DNA from 3 places in the Lentzea xerophila genome. Region 1 is predicted to be linked to each of the others. Evidence: riboswitches for the same ligand, from Rfam matches in the RefSeq annotation. Region 1 holds a riboswitch; each other region holds the start of a gene.

Region 1 (9,474 bases):
CCCCCCGTCAGGACAAGAGGATCGTAACTCAGCGTGCCCCGCCGAAAGGCCCAATGTGGTGAAGCACGAACTACCGCCAGCTGGGCAGCCAGAGCTGCTGCTGCCACATCTCCGGTGTGATCGGGTTGCCGTTCAGGATCGGCCAGAGCCACACGAAGTTCGCCACCACGATGCCCACGTACAGCGCCACGACCAGCAGTCCGGTGCCCCGGCGCTCGGAACCGGCGGTCCTGCGCCCGAGGATCTCGCCCAGCGCCAGCACGATCAGCAGCACCAGGAACGGCGCCATCGGCGTGACGTAGAAGAAGTACATCTGGCGGTCGAGGTTGAGGAACCACGGCAGCAGGCCCGCCGCGTAGCCGACCAGGACGCCGGCGTAGCGCCAGTCCATCCGGCCGATGGTGCGGAAGATCGCCCAGCCGATGACCGGGAACGCGAGCCACCACATCGCGGGCGTGCCGATGAGCATGATCGCGCCGAGGCACGACGCCGCGCCGCAGCCCGTGACGGAGTTGTCGTAGTAGTAGAGCATCGGACGCAGGCCCATCGGCCACGTCCACGGCTTCGACTCCCACGGGTGCCGGTTGGTGTCCGAGGTGACCAGCTCGACGTGGAACTTGTAGACGTTCTTCGCGTTGTACCAGAGCGACTGCAGGACGTCCGGGATGTACGCGATGTCCTTGACCTTGCCCCCGACGACGTGCCGGTCGATGCCGGTCTCGCTGGCCATCCACGGGAACCACGTCGCGACGTAGACGAGCACCGGGATCGCGACGAGGCCGCCCAGCGACGGCAGCACGTCCTTCGCGAGCGCGCCCAGCCACGGCTCCTCGACGCCCGCGGCCCGCCGCGCCAGCGCGCTCCAGATGACCGTCAGCAGACCGAACGCCGCGATGTACCAGACGCCCGACCACTTGATGCCGCACGCCATGCCGAGCATCACGCCCGCACCGGCACGCCACCAGCGGAAGCCGATCCACGGGCCGAACGCCGAGTTGTTGATGAACCCCTCGCGCACGGCCACGGCGAGTCGTGCCCGCATCTGTTCGCGGTCGACGACCAGGCAGCCGAACGCGGCCACGACGAACAGCGCCAGGAAGATGTCGAGCATGCCCATCCGCGACTGGACGTGCGAGACGCCGTCCGCGATGAGCAGCACGCCGGCCAGCGCCCCGAGCAGGTCCGAGCGGGTCAGGCGGCGCGCGATCCGGACGATCAGCAGGATCGTGATCGCGCCCGCGAGCGCCGAGGCGAACCGCCAGCCGAGGCCGTCGTAGCCGAAGAGCTCCTGGCCGATCGCCATCAGCTGCTTCGCGAGCGGCGGGTGGACGATCAGCTCGTAGCCCGGGTTGTCCTCGTAGCCGCCGTTGCGCAGCACCTGTGCCGTCTGCGGCACGTAGTGCTTCTCGTCGAAGATCGGCGTGCCCTTGTCCGTCGGATAACCGACGTTCCAGAACCGCACGACGGCGCCGATCAGCGTCACGACGATCGTGACGAGCCAGCCGCGCATGCGGTCTCCGGACGGCGGCGGGTCGAGTGCCGCCGCACGATCCGTGCGCGGCTCCTCGACGACGACGGGCGCCTCTCCTGGCTGCACGAGGACTGTCACGCCGCCGATCGTAGGGTGAAGCTTGTGAGTCCTGTATCCGGTTCAGGCCGTCTTGTTCTGGCGGCCACCCCTCTCGGCGACATCCGCGACGCTTCGGCGCGCCTGGTCGAGGCACTCGAGACCGCCGACGTGATCGCCGCCGAGGACACCCGCAGGCTGCACAGCCTCGCGGCCGCGTTGCAGGTCAAGCCGTCCGGGCGGGTGATCAGCTTCTACGACCAGAACGAGGTGGGGAGGCTGCCCGGCCTGCTCGAGGCGCTGCGGAACGGCGAGACCGTGCTGCTCGTGACGGACGCCGGGATGCCGAGCGTGTCCGACCCCGGCTACCGGCTCGTCGTCGCGTGCGTCGAGCAGGACCTCAAGGTCACCTGCCTGCCGGGGCCGTCCGCCGTGACGACCGCGCTCGCCCTGTCGGGGCTGCCGAGCGACAGGTTCGCGTTCGACGGCTTCCCGCCGCGCAAGTCCGGTGAGCGCAAGCGCTGGTTCGCCCCGTTGGCCACCGAGCAGCGCACGGTCGTCTTCTTCGAGGCACCTCACCGGCTCGCCGCGACGCTGCAGGACGCCGTCGAGGTCCTCGGACCCGACCGCCGTGCCGCCGTGTGCCGCGAACTGACGAAGAAGTACGAAGAGGTCGTGCGCGGCACTCTCGGTGAACTCGCCGAGTGGGCCGTGGAGGGCGCACGCGGCGAGATCACCGTGGTGCTCGGTCCCGCTCCCGCCGAGGAGAAGCCGGACCTCGACACGCTCGTCGCCGAGGTGAGGCAGCGCGTCGCGGACGGGGAGCGGATGAAGTCGGCCGCCGCCGAGGTCGCGGAGGCGGCCGGGATCAGCAAGAAGACCCTCTACGACGCCGCGATCAAGTCAAGCTGACCGCGAGACCACCTCACCGCCGGACGGGCTGGGCACGCGGCGGACCGGTGAAAACCCCCTGGCACCGCCTCCGTAGGCTGTTGCCATGAGTGCCTCCGTACTGACCGCGGTGGCCTGGCCTTACGCCAACGGCCCCAGGCACATCGGTCACGTCTCCGGTTTCGGTGTCCCGTCCGACGTCTTCTCCCGCTACATGCGAATGTCCGGACACCGGGTGCTCATGGTCAGCGGCACGGACGAGCACGGCACACCCATCCAGGTGCAGGCCGAGAAGGAAGGGCTCACGGCTCGTGAGCTCGCCGACAAGTACAACCGTGTGATCGCTTCCGACCTCCAGGGCCTCGGCCTGTCCTACGACCTCTTCACCCGCACCACCACCGGCAACCACTACCAGGTGGTGCAGGACCTGTTCTCCGCGCTGTGGAAGAACGGCTACGTCGTCCCCAAGGTCGAGATGGGCGCGATCAGCCCGTCGACCGGCAGGACGCTGCCCGACCGCTTCATCGAGGGCACCTGCCCGATCTGCGGGTACGACGGCGCGCGCGGTGACCAGTGCGACAACTGCGGCAACCAGCTCGACCCGATCGACCTGAAGAACCCGCGTTCGCGGATCAACGGGGAGACGCCGAAGTTCGTCGAGACCGAGCACCTGTTCCTGGACCTGCCGTCGTTCATCGAGTCGCTCGGCAGCTGGATGGGCGCGCGCACGGAGTGGCGTCCGAACGTGCTCAAGTTCTCGCAGAACCTGATCAAGGACCTGCGGCCGCGCGCCATCACCCGCGACCTCGACTGGGGTGTGCCCATCCCGCTCGACGGGTGGAGCGACCAGCCGATGAAGCGGTTCTACGTGTGGTTCGACGCGGTCATCGGCTACCTGAGCGCGTCCGTGGAGTGGGCCCGTCGTTCCGGCGACGACGACGCCTGGAAGGAGTTCTGGACCGGTGACGCCCAGGGCTACTACTTCATGGGCAAGGACAACATCGTCTTCCACTCGCTGATCTGGCCGTCGCTGCTGCTGGGCCAGAACGGCGCGGGCGACAAGGGTGGCGAGCCCGGCCGGTTCGGCACGCTGAACCTGCCGACCGAGGTCGTGTCGTCGGAGTACCTGACGATGAGCGGCTCGAAGTTCTCCACCTCGCGCGGCACCGTGATCTACGTCGGCGACTTCCTCGAGGAGTTCGGGCCGGACGCGCTGCGGTACTTCATCTCCGTCGCGGGTCCGGAGAACCAGGACACCGACTTCACCTGGGAGGAGTTCGTCCGCCGGACGAACTTCGAGCTGGCGAACGAGTGGGGCAACCTGGTCAACCGCTCGATCTCGATGGCGCACAAGAACGTCGGCTCGATCCCGAAGGCCACGGCGCTGACTCCCGCCGACCACGAGCTGCTCGCGCAGTCCAAGGCGGCGTTCGACACGGTCGGCGCGCACCTGCGCCGCTCGCGGTTCAAGCAGGCCGCCGGCGAGGCCATGCGCGTGATCTCCGCGGCGAACAAGTACCTGTCCGACCAGGAGCCGTGGAAGCTCAAGGACGACCCGGAGCGCCGCGACTCGGTGCTGCACACCGCGTTGCAGGTCGTGCAGGACGCGAACACGCTGATGACGCCGTTCCTGCCGCACTCGGCGCAGAAGGTGCACGAGGCGTTGGGTGGCACGGGCGTGTGGGCCGCACAGCCGCAGATGAACGAGGTCACCGACCTGGATGTGCCTGACCGCTCGTACCCGGTGCTGACCGGTGACTACGCGGACGAGCAGGCTCGCTGGGAGTCGACGCCGCTCGAGGTGGGCCGGCCGCTGCAGAAGCCGTCGCCGCTGTTCGCGAAGCTCGACGCGGAGCTCGGCGACGTCGGCCCGGAGTGGGCCCCGATCGTCAAGTGACGGACAAGCGCGAACGACCGCCGGTGCCGGAAGCCCTTCCGGCACCGGTGATCGACGCCCACACCCATCTCGACGCGTGTGGTGCCGCCGACGCCGCCGGCGTGGCGGTCCTGCTGGACCGGGCGAACGCCGCCGGTGTCTCGCACGTGATCACCGTGGCGGACGACCTGGCCGCCGCGCGGTGGGCCGCCGAAGCGTCCACTTGGGACTCCCGGGTCTACGCGGCGGTCGCCGTGCACCCGACGCGCACCGCTTCGTTCGGTGACGCGGAGAAGGCCGAACTGGAACGGCTCGCCGCCTTCGACCGCGTCGTCGCGATCGGCGAGACCGGTCTCGACTACTACTGGGACTACTCCCCGCCGGCCGCCCAGCACGAGGCTTTCCGTTGGCACATCGACCTTTCCAAGCGCGTCGGGAAGCCGTTGATGATCCACGACAGGGACGCCCACGAGGACATCCTGAAGGTGCTGGACGCGGAGGGCGCTCCGTCCACTGTGGTCTTCCACTGCTTCTCGGGCGACGCGGACTTCGCCCGGCGGTGCGTCGACGCGGGGTACGTGCTGTCGTTCGCGGGCCCGGTGACGTTCCGGAACGCCCGCGCGCTGCGGGAGGCGGCCCAACTGGTGCCGCAGGACCAGCTCCTGGTCGAGACGGACGCGCCGTTCCTGACACCGCACCCATATCGTGGACGTCCAAACGAACCCTATTGTGTGAATTACACAGTCCGGGATCTGGCCACGCTCCGTGGCGAAGATCTTTCTGAACTCTGCTCCGCCGTCACCCGTACTGCTCATCGAGTGTTCGGGTTTGACTACTGAGATGCGACTTAGAGCGAACGGAGCAAGGGGTTCCTACCCCCATGGGGTGACTGAAGTCACAACATCGGCAGGGGTGTTTGCGCAACGTGCGTGACCCCGTTACTGTCCCGTGACCGTGCCACCTGAGCCGACCTTGTCGGTTCGGAGCACGCCCGCAGTCGGGGCGGGACCGAAGCCAGAAGCGCGAAGAAGCGAGACCACGTAGGAGGAGTTGCCGGGAACCTTCGAGCTCCAACTCGAATGATCTTGTCAACGCCAACTGTGCGGTGGCCTCGAGCTTCCGCAATGGAGGTATCGACCCAGTGTCTGGAAGCGACAGAACTGCCGCTCCGTACGACTTCAACGAGGACACCGACTGGTTCACGCCGGTCGGGGGCACCGCCGTTGGAGTCGCTGATCCCCACCCGAGCTTCCCCGCCGGTGCGCTGACCATCACGCCCGCGGACGTGCTCGAGGTCCTCGGCCCGGACGCCGACGACCTGCTCGCCACGGCGAACGTCGACGTCGACGAGCTGATCCGGCTCATCAACGCCGAGACGACGATCATGCCGCCCCTCGTCCTCCCGTCGGAGGAAGAGGAGAAGGAGGACCCGCAGCTCCTCGTCACGGCCGTCTCGTCCTGGAAGCGCCGCTTCCTCAAGGGCGCGGTCGCCGCGGTGCTCGTGTCGATCTCCGGCGGCGGCGTGACCGCGATGGCGATGGACAAGTCCCTCACCGTCGAGGTGGACGGCGCGCTGCAGACCGTCCACTCCTACGAGGGCACGGTCGGCGAGGTACTGGCGGAGGAAGGCATCGTCGTCGGTGAGCACGACGCCCTGTCGCCCTCGCTGAACGCCCCGATCTCCGACGGCGGGAAGATCAGCCTCGACCGCGGCCGCCTGCTCAAGATGAGCGTCGACGGCCAGGCCCGCGAGGACTGGGTCCGCTCCGTCACCGTCGAGGAGGCCGCCAAGCAGTTCGGCGTTCCCCTCGAAGGCGCGTGGATGTCCGCGCCCGGCTCGCAGGACGTGCCCCTGGAGGGCATGAACGTCGAGGTCAAGACGCGCAAGAACATCAAGCTCTTCGACGGCGCGAACCCGGTCCGCGAGGTCCAGACGACCGCCGTCACCGTCGACGAGCTCCTCAAGACCGAGAACCTCACCCTCGGCCCGGAGGACGCCGTCAGCTCCGGTACCGATGTGAAGCTCGCCACCGGCGCCGAGGTCTACATCTCCCGCACGGGCGTCACGGTCATCAACGTGAACGAGCCCGTCGCGCCGCCGGTCGAGAAGACCAACGACCCGAACATGAACGTGGGTCAGCAGACCGTCACCGACCCCGGCGCGCCGGGCGAGCAGACGGTGACCTACCGCGTGACGGTGAAGAACGGCAAGGAGATCAGCCGCGAGAAGATCGGCGGCAAGGTCACCAAGGAGCCGAAGCCCAAGAAGGTCACCGTCGGCACCAAGCCCCTCCCCGACAGCGCGGTGTGGGACAGCCTCGCCAAGTGCGAGGCAGGCGGCAACTGGGCCATCAACACCGGCAACGGCTACTACGGCGGCCTGCAGTTCTCGGCCAGCACCTGGGCCTCGAACGGCGGCACCGTGTACGCGCAGCTGCCGCACCAGGCCACGCGTGAGCAGCAGATCGCCATCGCGACCAAGCTCCGCGACCGCTCGGGCGGCACGTACTCGGCGTGGCCGGGCTGCCGCGCCAAGCTCGGCCTGCCGTAGACCCGCGCTTTCTCCGTCCCCCGGCTGAGGCCGCCCTGGTTCGCCATGGGCGGCCTCAGCCGTTGCAGGACGAGCCTGCGAGAATGCCCGGGTGAGCCTGCTGGGACCTGCCGAAGTTCGCCGTCTAGCCGCAGAGCTGGACATCCGCCCGACCAAGAAGCTGGGCCAGAACTTCGTGCACGACCCGAACACGGTCCGCAAGATCGTCGCCGCGGCCGGGCTCACCCCTGCGGACGTCGTCCTGGAGGTGGGCCCCGGCCTGGGCTCGCTGACCCTCGCCCTGCTGCCGAACGCGAGCCAGGTGGTGGCGGTGGAGATCGACCCGCCGCTGGCCCACCGCCTGCCGCAGACCGTCCGCGAGATGGACCCGGAGAACGCGGACAGGCTCCACGTGGTCCTCAAGGACGCCATGAAAGTCACCCAAGAGGACCTGCCGGCACAACCCACCGCGATCGTCGCGAACCTCCCGTACAACGTCGCGGTCCCGGTCGTGCTGCACCTGTTGGCGGAGCTGCCGTCCCTCCAGAAGGGCCTGGTCATGGTCCAGGCGGAGGTCGCCGACCGCATGGCCGCGAAGCCCGGCAACAAGATCTACGGCGTCCCCAGCGTGAAGCTGGCGTGGTACGCGGAAGCACGGAAGGCCGGCGCGGTCGGCAAGAACGTGTTCTGGCCGGCACCCAACGTCGACTCGGGTCTGGTTGCCTTCCAGCGCCACGAAAAGCCGTTGTCCACAGTGGATCGCAAGAAGCTCTTCGCCATCGTCGACGCCGCGTTCGCGCAGCGCCGCAAGACCCTCAGGGCGGCGCTCAAGGGCTGGGCCGGCAACGCGCACGACATCGACGAACTGCTGCGGAAGGCGGGCATCGATCCGCAGCAGCGGGGCGAGCAGTTGAGCGTGATCGACTTCATCCGGATCGCCGAGGTCTGAACCGGGGATCCTTCGGCCAACAGTGTGATCTGTCGAACGAATCGGATTCTGGCTTGCGCAACCGAACGTCCGTCCGGTTGACTGCTAGTTGCCATCCGGAGCGACTGAGAGACCTGGCTCTACGACGTCGCAGCAACCACCCGCTGGATGCGGGCAGGTGCTAACGCCAGGACCGATGGAGGAGCACCATGGGTACCTCGCGAATGCTGACGCGCCGTCGAGTCGTCGACCAGTGCCGTCGCACCGCTTCTGCATGTCGTCGCCACCTCGTCTAAGGCGCCTTCTCAAAGTCCTTTGACGCGCACTCAGCCAACGAGTGGCGCACACACCTGAGCAGCAACTTCGACCGCGCACCGCCCACGAGGCGGGTGTGCCGTCACGCGCAGCCGTGGAGCAGAAGTGATCACTGTCGAAAACCTCACCAAGTCCTTCCAGGGTGTCAGCGCCCTCAACGGCGTGACCCTCGACGTCGAGGCGGGCACCGTGCTCGGCGTGGTCGGCCCGAGCGGGGCCGGCAAGTCGACGCTCGCCCGTTGCGTCGCGCTGCTGGAGCGTCCCGACTCCGGGGCGATCCGCGTCGACGGCACCGACATCACCAGCCTCGACGGGGCGGCCCTGCGGGCTGCTCGTCGCCAGATCGGCGTTGTGCCGCAGGGGGACTCGCTCCTTCGCCAGCGCACGGCCGCCGGGAACATCGCGCTGCCGCTCGAAAGCGCGGGCGTGCCCGGACCGCAGCGCCGCACCCGTGTGGGCGAGCTGCTCGACCTCGTCGGCCTGACCGACAAGGCCGCCGCCTACCCCGACCAGCTGTCGGGCGGGCAGCGCCAGCGCATCGCCGTGGCGCGTGCCCTCGCCGCCAACCCCAGCGTCCTGCTCGCCGACGAGCCCACCAGCGCGCTCGACCCGGAAACCACCGGTTCCGTGCTGGCCGTGCTCGACCGTGCGCGCGCTGAGCTGGGTGTGACCGTTCTCGTCGTCACGCACGACATGGGCGTGGTCCGCAAGATCTGCGATGACGTCGCCGTGCTGGAGCAGGGCCGCGTCGTGGAGCACGGCAAGGTCCTCGACCTGGTCAACGACGTCGCGAGCCGCACGAGCAGTGCGCTGCTGCCCGCCGTCGACCTGAACCCGATCAACGAGAGCAGCTACGACCGCGTCGCGGACGTCGTGCTCGTCGGGTTCGCCGCGGTCGGCGCGCTGCTGCCCGAGGCCGCGCACCGGTTCGGCGTCGAGCTGAACATCGTCGGCGGTGGCCTCACGCGACTGGGCGAGACGCCGGTCGCGCGGTTCCGCCTCGGCCTGAACGGCGAGCGCTCCGACTCCGCTCTCGAGTGGATCGGCGAGGCCGGCGGTGCGGTGCAAAGGTCCCTGAAGGGGCCACAGGGAGTAGCTGCGTGAGGTCTGCAACACCCTGGTCCGACGTTCTCACCTATCTCGTCGAAGCCACCGGCGAAACGCTGTACATGGTCGGCGTTTCCACCGTCATCGCCACCGTTCTCGGAGTTCCCGTAGGTGTCTGGCTGCAGCTCACCGCCAAGGGCGGGCTGCGGCCGAACGCCGCGGTGCACAGGATCCTGAGCTTCGTCACCGACCTGGGCCGCTCGATGCCGTTCATCGTGCTGCTCGTCGCGCTCACGTCCGTCACCCGCCTGATCGTGGGC
Region 2 (9,474 bases), 1.1 Mb from region 1:
CGGAGCTCGGAGTCGATGCCCAGCAGGCGGACCACCTCGACGGTGAACCCGGTCTCCTCCTCGACCTCCCGGATGACCCCGTCGTACGGGTGCTCGCCGTGGTCGATGCCGCCTCCGGGCAGGATCCAACGTTTGCCCTTTGGGCCAAGCCAGCGGGCCAGCAGGATCTCGTCGTCCTCGTTGATGCACACCCCGTACGCCGCCACGCGCTGCTTCTTCGCCCTCATGCGATCCAGCCTAACTGGCGATCACCCCGAAAAAGTGATATCACTTAGCTACTACTTCGATAGGGGGACCTGGATGAGCGCGACGGTTGAGACGACGGTGCACATGCCTGCACCCGTAGTGCGCGAGAAGCACGCACGGGACTTGCCCGGTCTGCCGATGTTCTTCGCAGGATTGGTGGTGTACGCGGTGGGCGTGTGGCTGCTGGTCGACGGTGTCATCCGCACGGCGGCGGACGGCCGTGACCCGTCCGGCGCGATCATCGTGGTGATGGTGCTGCTGTTCCTCGCGGGATCGCTGGTCCTGAAGGGGCTCTTCACGGTGGCGCCGGGCGAGGCGCGGGTGCTGCAGTTCCTCGGTCGTTACGTGGGCACGGTGCGCACGGACGGTCTGCGGTGGGCGAACCCGCTCACCACGAGGGAGAAGATCTCCACCCGGATCCGCAACCACGAGACGCAGACGCTCAAGGTCAACGACGCGGACGGCAATCCGATCGAGATCGCGGCCGTGGTCGTGTGGCAGGTCGAGGACACCGCGCGCGCACGGTTCGAGGTGGACGACTTCGTGCGGTTCGTCGGCATCCAGACCGAGACCGCCGTGCGGCACATCGCGACGAGCTACCCGTACGACAACCACGACGAAGCTGGTCTGTCACTGCGGGAGAACGCGGACGAGATCACCGAGACGCTCGCGATCGAGATCTCGGCACGCGTGCAGTCCGCGGGCGTGAAGGTGATCGAGTCACGGCTCACCCACCTCGCGTACGCGCCGGAGATCGCCCACGCCATGTTGCAGCGGCAGCAGGCGGGCGCGGTCGTGGCGGCACGGACGCGGATCGTGGAAGGCGCCGTCGGCATGGTCGAGCTCGCACTGCAGCGGCTCGCCGAGCAGCACGTCGTCGAGCTCGACGAGGAACGCAAGGCGGCGATGGTCTCGAACCTGCTCGTCGTCCTGTGCGGTGACCGCTCCACTCAGCCCGTGGTGAACGCAGGGTCGCTCTACACCTGATGGCAGATCGCAAAAGCGTTCTGCTCAGGCTCGATCCGGCCGTGCACGACGCGTTGAGCAGGTGGGCGAACGACGAGCTGCGCAGCACCAACGCGCAGATCGAGTTCCTGCTGCGGCGTGCGCTGGCGGACGCGGGACGGCTGCCCGGCGAGGCGAAGAAGATGCCTCGCCGGGGCAGGCCACCGAAGAAGCCCGACGACGAACCAGAGGATCCGGCCTAGTGGTGTGGCTCCGGGCCACACCACTAGAACTCCGGTGGTGCCTCCAGGTCATGGGCGCGGAAGAGCACGGCGTGCTCGACGCCCATGACCTCGCCGCTCATCGCGAGGAACTTCGGGATGAAGTCGGCGGGAGCGGGGTGGTCCGGGAGTGCGGCCAGGTACGCGGCGTGTGCCTCGAGTGAGGCGACGCCGCGGCGCAACGGGTCACCGGTCACGTCGACGCCATGGGTGGCGCCCGAGCCGGCGAACCCGGGGGTGATGTACCAGCGTGCGGAGTGCGGTTCGAGACCTTCGTCGTCGATCTGTTCCGGGAAGACCCAGCGGTTGCCCGCGTCGCGCAGCGCGTCGAGGGTCGCGAGCCCGGCCGCGCGGTGGTCGGCCTGGTCGAACCCGTAGGGCGTCTCGACCTCGAAGCTGCCGCCGAGCACGACGTCCGGTTTGAACCGGCGGATCTCCCGGCAGATGTCGCGGCGCAGGTCGAGGCCGTAGACGAGGACGCCGTCCGGATGTTCGAGGACGGTCAGGTGCCGCACGCCGACCACCGCGCAGGCGGCCTGCTGTTCGGCGACGCGCAGGCGTGCCGTCTCCTCGGGTGGGTTCGGCATCCCCGCCTCGCCGCGGGTGAGCAGGAGGTAGCCGACCTCGATGCCGCGCTCGATCCAGCGAGCGACGGCGGCGGACGTGCCGTACTCCATGTCGTCGGGGTGCGCGACGACGCAGAGCACGCGCCGGAATGACTCCTCCGGAAGGGCAGGCAGTGTCATGCCGTCCATCCTCCCGCGCAGGACGGGCCCGGTCTCCGCATTTGCGGAAAACCGGTCGCCGGCGTAAGGCGTCCCCGCACCTCTGAACAGGCGTTTCACCTGCATGAAACCGCTTTCGCCGAGTTCCGCCGTTCGGGGGTGTTTCCGTCCACCTCCGCCACGCGATCGTGGGCGGCGGGCGCACGGGAACGTGGAGGAGTCTTGTCGTTCTTTTCCCGCAGGCGCGCCGGTTGCGGCGTGCTGGGCGTTGCTGTGGTGATCGCGTCGCTGACCCCGGCCGGAGGTCTGGCGGCGGGCAAAGAGATCTATTTGGACAGTCGGGCGTCGACGGAACGGCGGGTCGAGGACCTGCTGCGCAGGATGACGCTCGAGGAGAAGATCGGGCAGATGGCCCAGATCCGCGTCGGGAAGGTGCGCGGTGACTGCAACAACGTCAACGGGCCGTTGGTCGAGTCCTGCCTGAAGGCGGTGCTCTCGGACGCGCACGTGGGTTCGATCCTGTCCGGTGGCGGTGACGCGCCGGTCGAGAACACGCCCAGGGCGTGGGCCGAGATGAACAACGCGATCCAGCGCTATGCGTTGGAGAAGAACAGGTTGAAGATCCCGATCATCTACGGCGCGGACGGCGTGCACGGGCACAACAACGTCGTCTCCGCCACGATGTTCCCGCACCAGATCGGGCTCGGCGCGACGTGGAATCCCGGCCTGCAGGAGCAGATCGGGGTGTCCGCTTCGAAGGCGTTGCGCGCCACGGGTGTCTTCTGGAACTTCGCGCCGGTCTCGGACATCGCGCGCGACACGCGTTGGGGTCGTTACTACGAGACCTACAGCGAGGAGCCGTTCCTGGCCGGGCAACTGGCGGCCGCGAACGTGCGCGGGCAGCAGTCCAAGGTGGACGACACCGCGCAGCTGACCGCGACGGCGAAGCACTTCGCGGGTTACTCGGCGCCGGCGAACGGGCACGACCGCGCGGCCGCGCAGATCCCGGTCCGGCAGCTGCAGGACCTCGTGCTGCCGCCGTTCCAGGCGCAGTTCGACGCGGGCGTGAAGACCGTGATGATCAACTCCGGGTCGATCAACGGTGTGCCGGTGCACGCGTCGAAGTACATGCTGCAGACGCAGCTGCGTGACCGCATGGGGTTCCGGGGCGTCGCGGTCTCGGACTGGCAGGACATGAGGTACCTGGTGGACCGGCACAAGGTCGCGCCCGACTACAAGACCGCGATCGCGATGAGCGTCAACGCCGGCGTGGACATGGCGATGGAGCCGTCGAACGCGGCCGAGTTCACCTCGCTGCTGCTGGCGAACGTGAGGGACGGCTCGGTGTCGCGCGGGCGGATCGACCAGGCCGTGCGGCGGGTGCTGAAGCTCAAGTTCGACCTGGGGCTGTTCGAGAAGCCGTACGTGGACCCGGCGAAGGCCGACGGCAACGTGGTGAACGTGGACCGCTCGCTCGCGCGTCAGGCGGCCGCCGAGGGCACCGTGCTGCTGAAGAACGACGGCGTGCTGCCGTTGCCGACATCCGCCAGGAAGATCGTCGTGACCGGGGAGACGGCGGACGACGTGCGCCGTCAGCTCGGTGGCTGGACCGTCGAGTGGCAGGGCGTGCCGGACGACTCGCCGTTGCCGCCGACCGCGACCGTGCTGACCGGTGTCCGTGAGGCTGTCCCTGGTGCGTCCGTCGTGCACGCTGCGACTCCTGCTGCCGCGGTGGCTGCCGCTGCCGATGCGGACGCGGTCGTCGTCGTCCTGGGTGAGAAGCCCGGTGCGGAGGGTCCCGCCGACACGGAGAACCCGGTGCTGACGCCGGAGCAGCAGGCGTGGGTGGACGCGGTGCAGGCGACCGGCAAGCCGGTGGTCGTGGTGCTGCTGACCGCGCGCCCGCAGGTGCTCGGGGCGGCGGCGGACGCGAACGCGCTGGTCGCGGGCTGGTTGCCGGGCAGCGAGGGCGGCAGGGCGATCGCCGACGTGCTGTTCGGCGCGGTCAACCCGAGCGGCAGGCTGCCGGTGTCGTGGCCGAAGGCACTGGGCGACCCGACGCTGACCTACGACCAGCTGCCGGGCGCGAACACCTCGGCGGGCGCGAAGTACGACCCGCTCTACGCTTTCGGGCACGGGCTGTCGTACACGTCGTTCACGACCTCGGGGACCTCCGTGTCCGTTGATCGTCGTGATGGCGTGGTGAAGTTCACGGTGGCGAACACCGGCGGGCGTGCGGGGGCTGTCGTGGTGCCGGTCTACGTGCGGCAGCCGGCCTCCCCGGTGCTCACGCCGGACCTGCGGCTGGTGGGCTTCAGCCGCGTGGAACTCGCCGCGGGGCAGTCCAAGCAGGTCGAGGTGCCGTTCACGCTCTCGCAGCTCGCCCTGACCGTCGGCGACGTGGACGGTGACGGACGTCGTGAGGTCGCCCGCGGCGGCTACGAGGCCGTGGTGGGTGCGGAGAAGGCCACTTTCGCGGTGCGCTGAGCTGGCCTGATATCCTTCGTCGTCGTGAACGCGCGGCTCTCCGCCGTGGAGGAGACCCGGCCCTTGTGGCCGGTGCCGACGAAGCGCGTCACGAACTCCGGTTTCGACAAGAAGGGTGATGTCGCATGGCGAACATCAAGTCCCAGCTCAAGCGGATCAAGACCAACGAGAAGGCGCGCCTTCGCAACAAGTCGGTCAAGTCGTCCCTGAAGACGGCCATCCGCAAGTTCCGCGAGGCTGCCGAGGCCGGTGACAAGGCGAAGGCCCTGGAGCTGCTGCAGGACGCGTCCCGCAAGCTCGACAAGGCCGCCACCAAGGGCGTCATCCACGCCAACCAGGCCGCCAACAAGAAGTCGGCGATGGCCCTGCGCGCGAACGCCCTCGAGGGCTGATCTCGCTCGTAGAGCTCGCTTCGAGCTTCTGAAAGGGCTCCACTTCCTCCGGGAGGTGGAGCCCTTTCGCATTCGGTGCCGCGCACGGTAGGCGTAGACCCCATGGAATCGCTGCCGCGCATCGACTTCTTCGAGCTCCACGACCTCGAACGCACCCCGGCTGTGCTGCGGACCCTGCACACGGAGTCGATCGCGTTCATCTACGTGCTGACGGACGCCGCGCGGACGTACGCACGGCCGTTGGCACTGGCTCTGCGCTCGGGCGCGGACCACCGGATCGTCGATCTTTGTGCGGGCTCCGGCGGACCGGTGCCGCTCATTCAGCGCCGGCTGCACGCAGAGGGCGTCCACACCCAGGTCACGCTGACGGACCTGGTGCCGAACGTCCGCGCGTTCGAGCGCGTGGCCGCCGAGAACCGGCGCCGCCTGCCCGATTCGTGCTGCTCAGTGGACTACGTGACCACTCCGGTCGACGCCACGGACTGCCGGGTGGAGGGGACGCGCACGATCTACGGCGCCTTCCACCACTTCCCGCCCGCGCTCGCCACGCGCATGCTGCAGAACGCCGTCGACACCCGTCAGCCGATGGTCGTCGTCGACACCAAGCGGTCGTTCGTCTACCCGCTGCTCTTCCCGTTCCTGCTCACGCTGGCCGTGCTGGTGTCGGCGCCGTTCCAGCGCAATCCGCTGCCGCGCTACCTGCTGCGACTGGTGCTGACCTACGTCGTGCCGGTGCTGCCGTTCATGATGTTCTTCGACAGCGTCGTGTCGTTCCTGCGCATGTACGGACGCGCGGAACTACGTCGGATGGTCGACGGCCTGGACGGCACCGAGTCGTTCACGTGGACGATCGGCGTCGAACCCGGCTTCACCGGAGCCCAGTACCTGATCGGGATCCCGCGCGCCCAATGATCTGCGCGGTGACCTCGCCCGGTGATCTCTCTGGTCAGCGGCGGCCGTGCGAGGCGACGATCCGCAGCACGGCCCGCTCCAGCGCGTAGTCGGCGTCGGCCGCCACGCCCTTCACATCGGCGTTCAACCCCGCGACCACCTGCATAGCGTCGGCGAGACCCGACTGGTCCCAGCCGCGGGCCTGCGCCTGCGCCTTCTTGATCTTCCACGGCGGCATGCCGAGCGGCCCGGCCAGGCTGAACGGGTCGGCGCGCCCCACCGCGGACACGCGCGCGACCGTGCGCACCGCGTCGGCCAGCGCGTCCGCGACCAGCACGTGCGGCACGCCCAGCTGCATGGCCCAGCGCAACGCCTCCATGGCACCCGCGCGGTCACCCGTGACGGCCTTCTCCGCCACGGCGAACCCGGTCACCTCGGCCTTGCCCTGGTGGTAGCGGCGGATCTCCTCGACCGTCACCTTGCCGTCGGTGTCGGAGACGAGCTGCGACGCCGCCGCTGAAAGCTCACGCAGGTTCGTGCCGACCGCGTCGATCAGCGTGGCGACGGCCTCCGGGTCGATCTTGCCGCCCGCCTGCCGCACCTCGTTGCGCACGAACGCCTCGCGTTCGGCGGACTTGGTGACCTTGGCGCACTCGGTGACCACGGCACCGGCCTTCTTCAGCTGTCCCGGCAGGTCCTTGGCCGCCTTGCTGCGACCACCACCCGTGTGCACGACGACGAGCGTGACCCCGTCCGCGGGCGCCTTGACGTAGGAGAGCACCGTGTCGGCGACCTCCTTGCTGATGTCCTGCCCGTTCTGCAGGACGATCACGCGCCCCTCCGCGAACAGCGACGGGCTCACCATCTCGGCCAGCTCGGGAGGCGTGAGATCAGTCACCTGCACACGGGTCAGGTCGGCGTTCGGATCGACCTTGCGTGCCGCCTCGAGAGCCGCCCGAACAGCACGTTCGACCAGCAGCTCCTCCTCGCCGACGACGAGGTGCAGTGACTCCGGTGCGCTCACGCTCCGCATCCTCCCACGTCTCGGATCGTGGGCATCTGTGGCTGAGCAACGGAGTGATGCCGTAGCTTGGTGGCCACAACTGAACACCGCTCATCCAGAGGGGCAGAGGGACCGGCCCGTAGAAGCCCCGGCAACCGGCGTCAGCGCGCTATGCGCAGACGATCACGGTGCCAATTCCGACCCGTTCGATTTCGCGGGAAAGATGAGGAGATACCTCGCGATGACTGCTGTCTCTGTGCCCACGAGCACCAAGTTCGACCTCGGCCCCGCCCGCGCACTGCTGTGTCGGGAGTGCGGAAATGAGACTCCTCTCGCTCCTGAGTACGCCTGTCTGGAGTGTTTCGGGCCGCTGGAAGTGGCCTACGACTTCGGCAAGATCCGGCGCGAGGACATCGAAGCCGGCCCCAGGTCGATCTGGCGCTACCGCGGCCTCCTTCCCGTTCCGTCCACTGTGGAACAGCACCCGAACACCGATCCCGGCGGCACCCGCCTGGTCGAGGCGCACAACCTCGCCAAGGCCCTGGGCGTCCGCAAGATCTGGGTGAAGGACGACACCGGCAACCCCACCCACTCGTTCAAGGACCGCGTGGTCGGCGTCGCGCTGGCCGCAGCCCGTGAGCTGGGCTTCAAGGTGCTGGCCTGCCCGTCCACCGGCAACCTGGCGAACGCCGTCGCCGCGGCCGCCGCCCGTGCCGGCTGGAAGTCGGTCGTTCTCGTCCCCTCCAATCTCGAGCGCGCCAAGATCCTGATGAGCGCCGTCTACGAAGGCGCGCTGATCGCCGTCGACGGCAACTACGACGACGTGAACCGCCTCGCCCAGGAGCTCGCCGCGGAGAACGAAGACTGGGCGTTCGTGAACGTCAACGTCCGCCCGTACTACGCGGAAGGCTCGAAGACCCTCGGCTACGAGGTCGCCGAGCAGCTCGGCTGGCGCCTGCCCGACCAGATCGTCGTGCCGATCGCGTCCGGCTCGCAGCTCACCAAGGTCGACAAGGCCTTCCGCGAGCTCGGCCAGCTCGACCTGGTCGAAGCCACCCCGTACAAGGTGTTCGGCGCGCAGGCCACCGGCTGCTCCCCGATCTCCGCCGCCTTCAAGGCGGGCCACGACGTCATCCGCCCGGTCCGCCCGGACACGATCGCCCGCTCACTGGCGATCGGTGCCCCGGCCGACGGCCCGTACGTGCTCGACGCGGTGCGCCGCACCAACGGCGCCATCGAGGACGTGACCGACGAAGAGGTCGTCGAGGGCATCAAGCTGCTCGCCCGCACCGAGGGCATCTTCGCCGAGACCGCCGGCGGCGTGACCGTGGCGACGGCGAAGAAGCTGATCGAGTCGGGCCAGCTCGACCCGGACGCCGAGACCGTGCTGCTGATCACCGGCGACGGCCTCAAGACCCTCGACGCGCTCGGCGACACGATCGGCCCGCGCGCGACGGTCCCGCCGTCCGCGGAAGCCGTCATCAAGGCACTGGGTTAACCACCTCCTCCCGGACGGGATCTCCCTGGCTCACATGGAGATCCCGTCCGTCTTCAGCCAGGATGTCCGCGGGAAGCGCTGCAGGCCGTCCACCACGTGCGGCCCGACCCGTTCGACGTCCGCCCGCCACGCCACCACCCGCTGCGGCCACGGGGCTTCCGCTTTGAGCCCGTTGTAGTGGTAGCTGTGCCAGACGTGAGGCGCGATCCGCAGGCCGCCGTCGAACACGTGCTCCGCGACAAGGTCGTAGGCCTCCTCCGGTTTCGCGGTCTTGGTGGGCGGCAGCACGTGCGTGGCCGTCGCCCTGTAGGTGACGGCGCGTGTGCCGTCTTCGAGCGTTTCGCAGATGTAGTAACCGAAATCGGGTTTGAGTTCGTCGTGCGGCCACGGCGTCGCCGAGTAGTTCATCTGCCACAGCGCCCACGCGAGTCCTGGCGTGCCACCGGGAATCGGGTAGCGCGCGTTGAACAACCTGATCCAGACCATCTCTTCTCCTTCGTACGACTCGGTTCCCCGGCAACACAGCCAGGTCTCCGTCCTTGTCCGTGCGCAACACCAACGCACCGCCCGCCCGCAACACGTCGATCACGTGCGGACTCGGGTGCCCGTACCTGTTGCCCGTGCCGACACTCACCAGCGCCACCCGTGGCCGCACGGCCTTGAGGAACGCGGGCAGCGAGTACCGCGACCCGTGGTGCGGCACCTTGAGCACCTCGGCGGCGAGGTCCCGCTCCCCCAGCAACGCCGCCTGGCCGGCCAGTTCGACGTCACCGGTGAGCAACACCCGGCCTGCCCTCGTGTGTGCCTTGAGCACGAGCGAGTAGTCGTTCACCGTCGTGTTCCCGTCCTCGGCGACCGGCGGCCGCCGCGGTCCCATCACCTCCATCTCCAGTCCGGGCAGGGCGAACCGCTCGCCCGCCTTCGGTTCCACGACCCGCACGTTGCGGGCACGGGCTTGCCTGCTGACCTCCCTCCACGCCCACGCGGGCTCTTTGAGCGGCCCGAC
Region 3 (9,474 bases), 6.5 Mb from region 1:
GAGCAGGACGTGCTCGGGTACTGGAAGGACGACGAGACCTTCCAGGCGAGCATCGACCGCAACCCGGTGGGCGAGAACGGCGACAACGAGTTCGTCTTCTACGACGGCCCGCCGTTCGCGAACGGCCTGCCGCACTACGGACACCTGCTGACCGGGTACGTCAAGGACGTCGTGCCGCGCTACCAGACCATGCGCGGCAAGCACGTCGAGCGCCGGTTCGGCTGGGACACCCACGGCATGCCCGCCGAGTACGAGGCGGAGAAGCAGCTCGGCATCACGCAGAAGCACGAGATCGACGAGCTCGGCATCGAGAAGTTCAACGAGGCGTGCCGCACGTCCGTGCTGCAGTACACGGACCAGTGGCGCGACTACGTGACGCGGCAGGCGCGCTGGGTCGACTTCGACAACGACTACAAGACGCTCGACCTCGACTACATGGAAAGCGTCATGTGGGCGTTCAAGGCCTTGTGGGACAAGGGCTTGATCTACGAGGGCTTCCGGGTGCTCTGGTACTGCTGGCGCTGCCAGACGCCGCTGTCCAACACCGAGACCAAGATGGACGACGCCTACCGCGACCGCCAGGACCCGGCCGTCACGGTGGCGCTGCGCCTCGAGTCCGGTGAGAAGGCCCTGGTCTGGACGACCACGCCGTGGACGCTGCCGAGCAACCTGGCCGCCGCCGTGCACCCCGACGTCGACTACGTGACGGTCGTGGGCTCGGACGGCGAGAAGTACCTGCTGGCCGAGGCCCGCGTCGCGGCGTACGCGCGTGAGCTGGGCGAGGAGCCCCAGGTCGTCGCCCGCTACCGGGGCTCGGACCTGGTCGGCAAGAAGTACCTGCCGCCGTTCGACTTCTTCGTGGGCCGCGAGAACGCGCACCAGGTGCTGACCGCGGACTACGTCACCACCGACGACGGCACGGGCATCGTCCACATCGCGCCGGCGTTCGGTGAGGACGACAAGGTCGTGACGGACGCGGCGGGCATCGAGGTCGTCGTGCCGGTCGGGCCGGACGGCAAGTTCACCGCCGAGGCCGGCCCGTACGCGGGTGTGCACGTGTTCGAGGCCAACAAGCAGATCATCCGTGACCTGCGCGAGGCTGGTCTGCTGCTGCGCCACGAGACCTACGACCACCCGTACCCGCACTGCTGGCGGTGCGCGAACCCGCTGATCCAGCGCGCGCTGTCGGCGTGGTTCGTCGCGGTCACGCAGTTCAAGGACCGGATGGTCGAGCTGAACCAGCAGATCAACTGGGTGCCGGCGCACATCAAGGACGGCCAGTTCGGCAAGTGGCTCGAGAACGCGCGCGACTGGAACATCTCGCGCAACCGGTACTGGGGCTCGCCGCTGCCCGTCTGGGTGTCGGACAACCCCGAGTTCCCGCGCACGGACGTGTACGGGTCGCTGGACGAGCTGGAGCGCGACTTCGGCGTGCGCCCGGACAACCTGCACCGGCCGTTCATCGACGAGCTCACGCGGCCGAACCCGGACGACCCGAGCGGTCAGTCGGTCATGCGGCGCATCCCGGACGTGCTGGACTGCTGGTTCGAGTCCGGCTCGATGTCGTTCGCGCAGGTGCACTACCCGTTCGAGAACGCGGAGTGGTTCGAGAACCACTACCCCGGCAACTTCATCGTCGAGTACAACGGGCAGACGCGCGGCTGGTTCTACACGATGCACGTGCTCGCGACGGCGTTGTTCGACCGGCCCGCGTTCCGCGACTGCGTGGCGCACGGCATCGTGCTCGGTGACGACGGCCAGAAGATGTCCAAGTCGCTCAAGAACTACCCGGACGTCAACGAGGTCTTCGACCGCGACGGCTCGGACGCCATGCGCTGGTTCCTCATGGCGTCACCGATCCTGCGCGGTGGCGACCTGGTGGTGACCGAGCGCGGCATCCGTGACGCGGTGCGCCAGGCGGTGCTGCCGTTGTGGAACTCCTGGTACTTCCTCGCGTTGTACTCCAACGCTTCCGGTCGCGAGGGCACGTGGCGGACCGACTCGAAGCACGTGCTCGACCGGTACGCGCTGGCGAAGACGCACGACCTGGTGCGCGACGTCCAGGCGGCGATGGACGTCTACGACATCTCCGGCGCGTGCCAGCTGGTGCGTGAGTACCTGGAGGTGCTGACGAACTGGTACGTGCGGCGGTCGCGGCAGCGGTTCTGGGACGGTGACCAGGACGCGATCGACACCCTGCACACCGTGCTGGAGGTCGTCACGCGCGTGGCGGCGCCGTTGCTGCCGTACACGACCGAGGTCGTGTGGCGCGGGCTGACCGGCGGTCGTTCGGTGCACCTGACGGACTTCCCGGCCGTCGCCGACCTTCCGGCGGACGACGACCTGGTGGCGGCGATGGACGAGGTGCGGGACGTCTGCTCGACGGCGTTGTCGCTGCGCAAGGCGAACAAGCTGCGCGTGCGGCTTCCGTTGGCGCGGTTGACCGTCGCGTCGCCGGTGGCGGGCTCCTTGGAGGACTTCGCCGAGATCGTGCGCGACGAGGTCAACGTCAAGGAGGTGTCGCTCTCCACGGACGTCGACGCGTACGGGCAGTTCCAGCTCGTCGTGAACGCGCGCGCCGCCGGTCCGCGGCTCGGGCCGAACGTGCAGAAGGTCATCAAGGCCGTCAAGGCCGGTGACTGGTCCGAAGTGGACGGTCACGTGGTCGCCGCCGGTGTCGAGCTGTTCGAGGGTGAGTACGAACAGCGTTTGGTGGCAACGGATCCGGCTGCCACGGCGGCGCTTCCGGGCGGTGCCGGTGTCGTCGTGCTCGACACGGTGGTGACGCCGGAACTGGAGGCCGAGGGTGTGGCGCGTGACCTGGTGCGCGTTGTGCAGCAGGCACGTAAGGACGCCGCGCTGGACGTGTCCGACCGGATCACGCTGACGCTGGAACTGCCGGACTCGGTGCGTTCCGCCGTGGAGCCGCACCTGCCGTTCGTGCAGGCGGAGACTTTGACGTCTTCGGTGGTGTTCGGTTCGGGTGTTTCCGAGGGCACCGTCGGGGACGGCCTCAAGGTCAAGGTGGCTGTCGCTCGGGTGTGACCGTGGATTCACGCGGGGCCGCTGTCTTCGGATAGCGGCCCCGCGTCATTTCTGTCTTCAGAAAGTGTCAGACCCCCTCGCTACGGTCGAACCAGACCAACCAGCAAGGGGGAAATGCGATGGTCCTGACTGGGGGATGGCGCGTCCTCGCGGGCGCACTGCTCCTTTCGGCCGGTCTGGTGGCGCCCGCCGCCTCGGCCGATCCGGTTGCGGCCTGCACGTCCTGGAACTTCGTCGAACTGCCGGTGCCGCCCGCCGTGCAGAGCAGTGGGGTCGTGGCCGGAGCGGGCTCGTTCGCCGTCGGCAACGGGTCGTTCTGGTCGATGGACGGCACGACGGTGCTGGTGTGGAAGGACGGACAGCAGGTCGACCAGCTGTCCTTCTTCCGCAACGTCGTGCGAGCGCACGACGTGAACTCGTCCGGCGTGGTCGTCCTCTCGGCGTACACGTTCCCGTCGGCCTCGCAGTGGAAAGCCGGCGTGTACGAGTCGCTGCCGGGCTTACCGGGCGAGTACCGGGTCGAGGCGTTCGACGTGAACGAACGCGGCGACGTGCTCGGCCGCTCCGACGGCAAGCCCGTGGTCTGGCCGGCGGACTCCGCTGTGCCGTACCAGGTTCCGGGCACGGACGCGTCCTGGACCGCGGTGGGCATCGCCGACGACGGTTCGGTACTGGCGTCGTCGAGCACCGGCGCACACTGGATCCGCCCGTCCGGCGCTCTCGTCCCGCTCGGTGAGGCGGAAGTGCGGGCGGTGCGGGGCAACTACGCGGTCGGCGTCACGGACTCGAAGGTCGTGCGCTGGGATCTGTCAGGCGCCGCCAGCGAGTCCTTCGCCTTCGCCTCGCGGGCGTTAGCCGTGAACTCGCACGGCCACTTGCTGGGTGCGGCGGCCTGGGGCGACACCCAGGTGTGGGAGACCCCGCAGCGCTCGGTCCCGGTGCCCGCCGGCGGGACGTTCGCGTCGTTGACCGACGAGGGCGACGTCTACGGCACGCTCGGCGCCGATCCGCGCACCCTGGTGCCGCTGCTGCTCGACTGTGCCGGGGGTGCGCGATGAGGCGCTGATCGCGGACCTGGCGGGACGGGCAGCTTTCAGGATCGCTGCCTCGTCCCGCCAGGCTCCGGGCATGCCGTGAGGCGGCCGAGTGCCGGGTTTCCGTTCTGCTGTGGGGGACTGATCTGTGGCACGACGGGCTCGGGTTCGCTGACGGTTGGCGGCCAGGAAGGCCCGCCGCAACCCCGCCAGCACCCACGGCGACCGTTGTGCCGGTGCCGCGAGTGACCCCACGGCCCGGCGGCACAACGCACTCAGGCGCGCTGTGGCCGGCGGTTGGCGAGAATAAAAGCCCGCCGCACCAGCCGCACCCACGGCGACCACCGTGCCGGTGACACGGGCTCACGCCCAGCCGCGCGCTCGACGTTGTCGAACAGGTCCTCCAGGCAGGCGTCGTGCAGCCAGCGGATCACGAAGGCCCACTTCAGGCGTTTGCCGAGGCTGAAGTCGCCGACGAGTTCGTGGCGCAGGACGGTGCCCGACGCCGACAGGGTGTGGGTGCCGTCGCCGTCGCCGAAGGTGAAGGTGATCGACGAGCCCGGCGTGAACTCCGTGCAGTGGTAGCGGATCGGGCCGTGGCCGCCGTCGGCGCCGACGCCGAGCGGTCGGTCGAACTCCTGCTTGCCCCAGGCGGGCGGCCAGAGTTCCTGGACGCGGTCGACGAACGGGCCCGCGGGCACGCCGAGGTCCCTGGTGTGGACGTTCCTGATCACAACTGTCCCCTCTTCCATACGCAACCGTATGTTCCTGAACCGTACGGTAGCGTATGGAGCCGTGGTGCGGAGGAGTCGCGACGACTGGACTGAGATAGCGCTGAGAGCGCTGGCCGAAGGCGGACTTCAGGCCGTGGCGGTCGAACCGCTCGCGGCGAGGGCCGGCGCGACCAAGGGGAGCGTCTACCACCACTTCCCGAACCGGGAGGCGTTGCTCAGGGCGACGGTCGAGCGGTGGGAGCGGGAGCATACCGAGAAGGTCATCGAGCTGGTCGAGGCCGAGAAGACCCCGCAGGACAAGCTCAGGACGTTGTTCGGCACAGTGCTCGACCGCACCCGCAAGGGGTCGGTGGAGATGGCGTTGCAGGCGGGCGCCGAGCACGACGTCATCGCGCCGGTGCTGCACCGCGTCACGAGAAAGCGGATCGGCTACCTGACCGAGCTGTTCGGCGAGCTCGGGTTCGACGAGGAGCACGCGAAGAAGCGCGCGCTGATCGCGTTCAGCCTCTACCTGGGGCAGGCGCAGATGTGGGTGACCCTGCCCGGCCTCGTCGAACCGATGCTCGACGAGGCCGTGCAGGTGCTCACAGCCAGGTGATCAGGCAGGTGATCAGCCAGGCGATCAGGCCGCGGTCGCCCACAGCGCGGAGGCGATCACGTCCGCGTTGCGGTCGAGTGCCGTCACGTTGATGTTCGACGTGGTGTCGCAGGAGCGGTGGTAGCAGCGGTCGTAGGCCTGGCCGGCCGTGCCGCCCCACTTCTGCGCCTGGGCCGCGGTCTTGATGCCCTCGGCGCCGGTGAAGGTGCCGCCGACCGGGATGCCCGCGCGGGCGAACGCCGCGTGGTCGGAGCGGCCGCCGACGCTGGTCAGCTCGGTCTGGACGTTGATCGCCGTGAAGCCCGCCTGCAGGCGCTGCTGCAGGGCCAGTGAGCCGGAGGGCTGGCCCGAGGCGCTGTAGACGAAGTAGCCGGGGTTCGGCGAGCCGGTCATGTCGAAGTTCAGGTAGGCCTTGATCTTCGACCTGTCGGTCGTCGTCAGGGAGTTCACGTAGTAGGTCGAGCCGATCAGGCCGCGCTCCTCGGCGCCCCACCAGCCGAACCGCACGTGCTTGGTCGGCTGGAACCCGGTGGCCTTCATCTGGAGGGCCACTTCCAGCAGCGACGCGGAGCCCGAGCCGTTGTCGTTGATGCCGGGGCCCGCGGTGACGCTGTCGAGGTGGCCGCCCAGCATCACGACGTTGTTCGCGTCGCCGCCAGGGTAGTCCGCGATCAGGTTGTAGCCGGTGGCGCCGCCGTAGCTGAACGACTGCACGCGCGTCGTGAAGCCGGCCGCGTCGAGCTTGCTCTTCACCCAGTTGACCGAGGCCAGGTACCCCGGACGCCCGTGAGCGCGGTTGCCGCCGTTGGCGTTCGCGATCGACTGGAACTGGTTGAGGTGGGCTTGGACGTTCGCGACGCTGATGTTCGGCGCCGCCAGGGCCGCGGGAGCGGCCGCTTGCGCTGTGGTCGCTCCGGCCGCCATCAAGGCGGCCGCCAGCGCGATCAGGATCCTCATGGTTCAACTCCGGTGCAGGGTTGGGATTGAGCCACTGATCAACATGCTCCGATGTGCATGAGCCGGGTAGGTGCGATCGGCTGGAGTTCTTAACGCGCCTGATTCGTCGGATTCGGTGGTGATCAACCAGAATGGTCCAGGTGGGTGACGTCACGGTCGTGCTGGGCGTCGGCGCCGCCGTGCTGCTGATCTCCGTGATCGCGGTGCGCGTGTCGACTCGGCTCGGCCTGCCCTCGTTGTTGCTGTACCTCGGCATCGGCGTGCTGCTCGGCGAGTCCGTCGTCGGCATCAGGTTCGACGACGCCGACCTCACCCGGTCCCTCGGCATCGCGGCACTCGTGCTGATCCTGACCGAGGGCGGCATCACGACCCGGTGGCAGGCGGTGAAGTCCTCGCTGTGGCTGGGCGTCGCACTGTCCACAGTGGCCGTGGCGGTGAGCGTCGCGGTGACCGGAACGGCGTTGCACTACCTGCTCGGCCTCGACTGGCGGATGGCGTTGCTGTGGGGCGCGGTGCTGTCGTCCACCGACGCGGCCGCCGTCTTCAGCGTCCTGCGGTCGTTGGGCGTCGGAGCGCGGCTCACCGGCGCGCTCGAACTGGAGTCCGGCCTGAACGACGCGCCGGTCTACATCGCCGTCGTGCTGCTGGCCTCGTCGGACCGGATCACGTGGGCCGCGCCGCTGCTGGTGATCTACGAACTGGGCGCGGGCGCGCTCATCGGTGTCGCACTGGGCTTCCTCGGCGGGGCCGGGCTCAGACGCGCGGCGTTGCCGTCCACCGGTCTGTACCCGCTCGCCACTGTGGCGGTGTGCGTGATGGCCTACACGGCGGCCGATCTCGCGCACGCGTCCGGATTCCTCGCCACCTACGTCGCCGCGTTGGTCCTCGGCAACGCCCGCCTGCCGCACCGCGCCGACACGCTGTCGTTCGCCGAAGGTCTCGGCTGGCTCGCCCAGATCGGGCTCTTCGTCCTGCTCGGCCTCTACGCCTCGCCGTCACGGCTGCTCGACGTGCTGTTCCCCGCGCTGATCGCGGGTGTGGTGCTGACGTTCGTCGCGCGGCCGCTGTCGATCATGCTCTCCTCGCTGCCGTTCAAGGTGCCGTGGCGTGAACAGGCGTTCCTCTCCTGGTCGGGGCTGCGGGGCGCGGTGCCGATCGTGTTCGCGCTGATCCCGTTGATCCAGGGCGTCGAGGGTGCGCGCGAGCTGGTCGACGTGGTGTTCCTGCTGGTCATCGTGCTGACGGTGGTGCAGGGCACGACGCTGCCATTCCTCGCGCGGCGCCTGGGCCTGGTACGGGCCGGTGAGGCGCAGGAGATCCAGGTCGACGCCTCGCCGCTCGACGAGCTGGGTGCCGAACTGCTGCAGGTGCACATCCAGCGCGGGTCGAAGCTGCACGGCGTTTACATGTCGGAGCTGAGGCTGCCGACGGGTTCCACGGTCAGTCTCGTGGTGCGCGCCGGGAAGAGTTTCACGCCACAACCGACGACCCGGCTGCAGACCGACGACCAGTTGCTCATCGTCACCACCGAAGAGGCACGTGACGCCGCTGAGCGGCGCGTACGTGCCGTCGACAGGGCCGGCCGCTACGCCAGGTGGAAGGGCGAGACCGGCGAATAGTCGGTCTCCGAGGCTTCTCACCATGTGATCGGGTGTCGACACGCACCGTGACCCTCCGCTAACGTCCTCGGCAGGTCATGAGAGCCAGCGTCAAGCCCAAGCTTGCTGGCCGGCAACCCTCCAACCGCGGTGGGGTGCCCTTGGTGAGGACCTGGTCCGGCGCGTGGGGCGCCGGTCAAGCGCGGGCCTTCGCACAACGGGGCCCCTGGCCTCGGAGGCAGCTCGATGACGCTCGCGATCACCCCAGCCACGAACACCGTCACGAACACCGCGGTTCCGGCTGTCGTCGGCGCTGACCTGCGCGTTCCGCTCGTCACCGGAGAGCGCGTCACCTACGCCAACCTCGATCACGCGGCGAGCGCGCCCTGTCTGCAAGAGGTGCGCGACGCCGTCGACGAGCTGCTGCCCTGGTACGCCAGCGTGCACCGCGGCGCCGGCTTCGCCTCCCAGGTCTCGACCCGCGTCTACGAGCAGGCCAGGGACCGCATCCGCAAGTTCGTCGGGGCGCGTTCCTCCGACACCGTCGTCTTCACCCGCAACACCACCGATTCGCTGAACCTGTTGGCGCGCAGCGTTCCCAAGGGCACCGCCGTCGTCCTGTTCGACAGCGAGCACCACGCGGCGTTGCTGCCGTGGCGCGGGCCGAACGTCCAGCGCGTCCCCGCTCTCGCCGAAGAATCAAACACTGAGTCCGGTGCTGCCGCTTTTGTCGTCGCGCTGGACCGGGCGTTGGCCGCCGCCCCGGTCGGCCCCCGGCTCGTGATCGTCACCGGGGCGTCCAACGTCACGGGGGAGCTGTGGCCGGTCGCGGAGCTCGCGAAGGTCGCCCGCCGGCACGGCGCGCGCATCGCGCTCGACGCCGCGCAGCTCGCCCCGCACCGTCCGATCAACGCCCGTGAGCTGGGCGTCGACTACATCGCGTTCTCCGGCCACAAGATCTACGCGCCGTTCGGCGCCGGTGTGCTGGTCGGCCGCGCGGACTGGCTGCAGCAGGCCCAGCCGTACCTGGTCGGCGGCGGCGCCACGGCGAAGGTGACCGACCACGGCGACCGCCTGGGCGTGGCCTGGTCCGCGGTGCCCGAGCGGCACGAGGCCGGCAGCCCGAACGTCGTCGGCGTGCACGCGCTGGCCGCGGCCTGCGAGATCCTGTCGCGGCACTGGGAGCAGACCGTCGCGCACGAGCAGGAGCTGCTGACGCGCCTGCGGGACGGCCTGCGCACCGTCCCCGGCTTCCGCGAGCTCGCGATCCTGACCGACGCCGACAAGGTCGGTGTCGTGAGCTTCACGATCTCCGGCTTCGACGCGGGCTTCCTCGCGGCGGCGCTGTCGGCGGAGTACGGCATCGGCGTGCGCGACGGCGCGTTCTGCGCGCACGTGATCGTGGGCCGCCTGGTCAAGCAGGCCGGATCGCACGAGCAACGCGCCGTGCGCGCGTCGATCGGTCTCGGCACGACGGCCGAGCACGTGGATCGCTTGGTCGCGGCGCT

Evidence for each region. Region 1 has a riboswitch for S-adenosylmethionine ahead of ACRSBM_RS36740 (methionine ABC transporter ATP-binding protein). Riboswitches for the same ligand answer to the same signal wherever they lie in the genome.
Region 2: another riboswitch for S-adenosylmethionine. It lies ahead of thrC (threonine synthase); the one in region 1 lies ahead of ACRSBM_RS36740 (methionine ABC transporter ATP-binding protein).
Region 3: another riboswitch for S-adenosylmethionine. It lies ahead of ACRSBM_RS05705 (aminotransferase class V-fold PLP-dependent enzyme); the one in region 1 lies ahead of ACRSBM_RS36740 (methionine ABC transporter ATP-binding protein).

What each region holds. Positions count from the first base shown of each region.
Region 1 covers NZ_CP194934.1:7,683,842-7,693,315, reverse strand. The annotation lists gene ACRSBM_RS36770 (dolichyl-phosphate-mannose--protein mannosyltransferase) at 71-1,609, opposite strand; gene rsmI (16S rRNA (cytidine(1402)-2'-O)-methyltransferase) at 1,634-2,479, shown strand; gene metG (methionine--tRNA ligase) at 2,565-4,355, shown strand; gene ACRSBM_RS36755 (TatD family hydrolase) at 4,352-5,173, shown strand; gene ACRSBM_RS36750 (transglycosylase family protein) at 5,476-6,885, shown strand; gene rsmA (16S rRNA (adenine(1518)-N(6)/adenine(1519)-N(6))-dimethyltransferase RsmA) at 6,983-7,813, shown strand; SAM riboswitch class I at 7,902-7,995, shown strand; gene ACRSBM_RS36740 (methionine ABC transporter ATP-binding protein) at 8,213-9,211, shown strand; gene ACRSBM_RS36735 (methionine ABC transporter permease) at 9,208-9,474, shown strand, end outside.
Region 2 covers NZ_CP194934.1:6,590,119-6,599,592, forward strand. The annotation lists gene ACRSBM_RS31320 (NUDIX hydrolase) at 1-227, opposite strand, end outside; gene ACRSBM_RS31325 (SPFH domain-containing protein) at 301-1,233, shown strand; gene ACRSBM_RS31330 (hypothetical protein) at 1,233-1,454, shown strand; gene ACRSBM_RS31335 (PIG-L deacetylase family protein) at 1,478-2,227, opposite strand; gene ACRSBM_RS31340 (glycoside hydrolase family 3 N-terminal domain-containing protein) at 2,420-4,684, shown strand; gene rpsT (30S ribosomal protein S20) at 4,810-5,076, shown strand; gene ACRSBM_RS31350 (hypothetical protein) at 5,179-5,988, shown strand; gene holA (DNA polymerase III subunit delta) at 6,023-7,000, opposite strand; SAM riboswitch class I at 7,079-7,200, shown strand; gene thrC (threonine synthase) at 7,212-8,468, shown strand; gene ACRSBM_RS31365 (DNA internalization-related competence protein ComEC/Rec2) at 8,452-9,474, opposite strand, start outside.
Region 3 covers NZ_CP194934.1:1,142,569-1,152,042, forward strand. The annotation lists gene ileS (isoleucine--tRNA ligase) at 1-3,045, shown strand, start outside; gene ACRSBM_RS05680 (hypothetical protein) at 3,165-4,103, shown strand; gene ACRSBM_RS05685 (SRPBCC family protein) at 4,355-4,813, opposite strand; gene ACRSBM_RS05690 (TetR/AcrR family transcriptional regulator) at 4,878-5,411, shown strand; gene ACRSBM_RS05695 (M28 family metallopeptidase) at 5,436-6,368, opposite strand; gene ACRSBM_RS05700 (potassium/proton antiporter) at 6,509-7,987, shown strand; SAM riboswitch class IV at 8,061-8,175, shown strand; gene ACRSBM_RS05705 (aminotransferase class V-fold PLP-dependent enzyme) at 8,213-9,474, shown strand, end outside.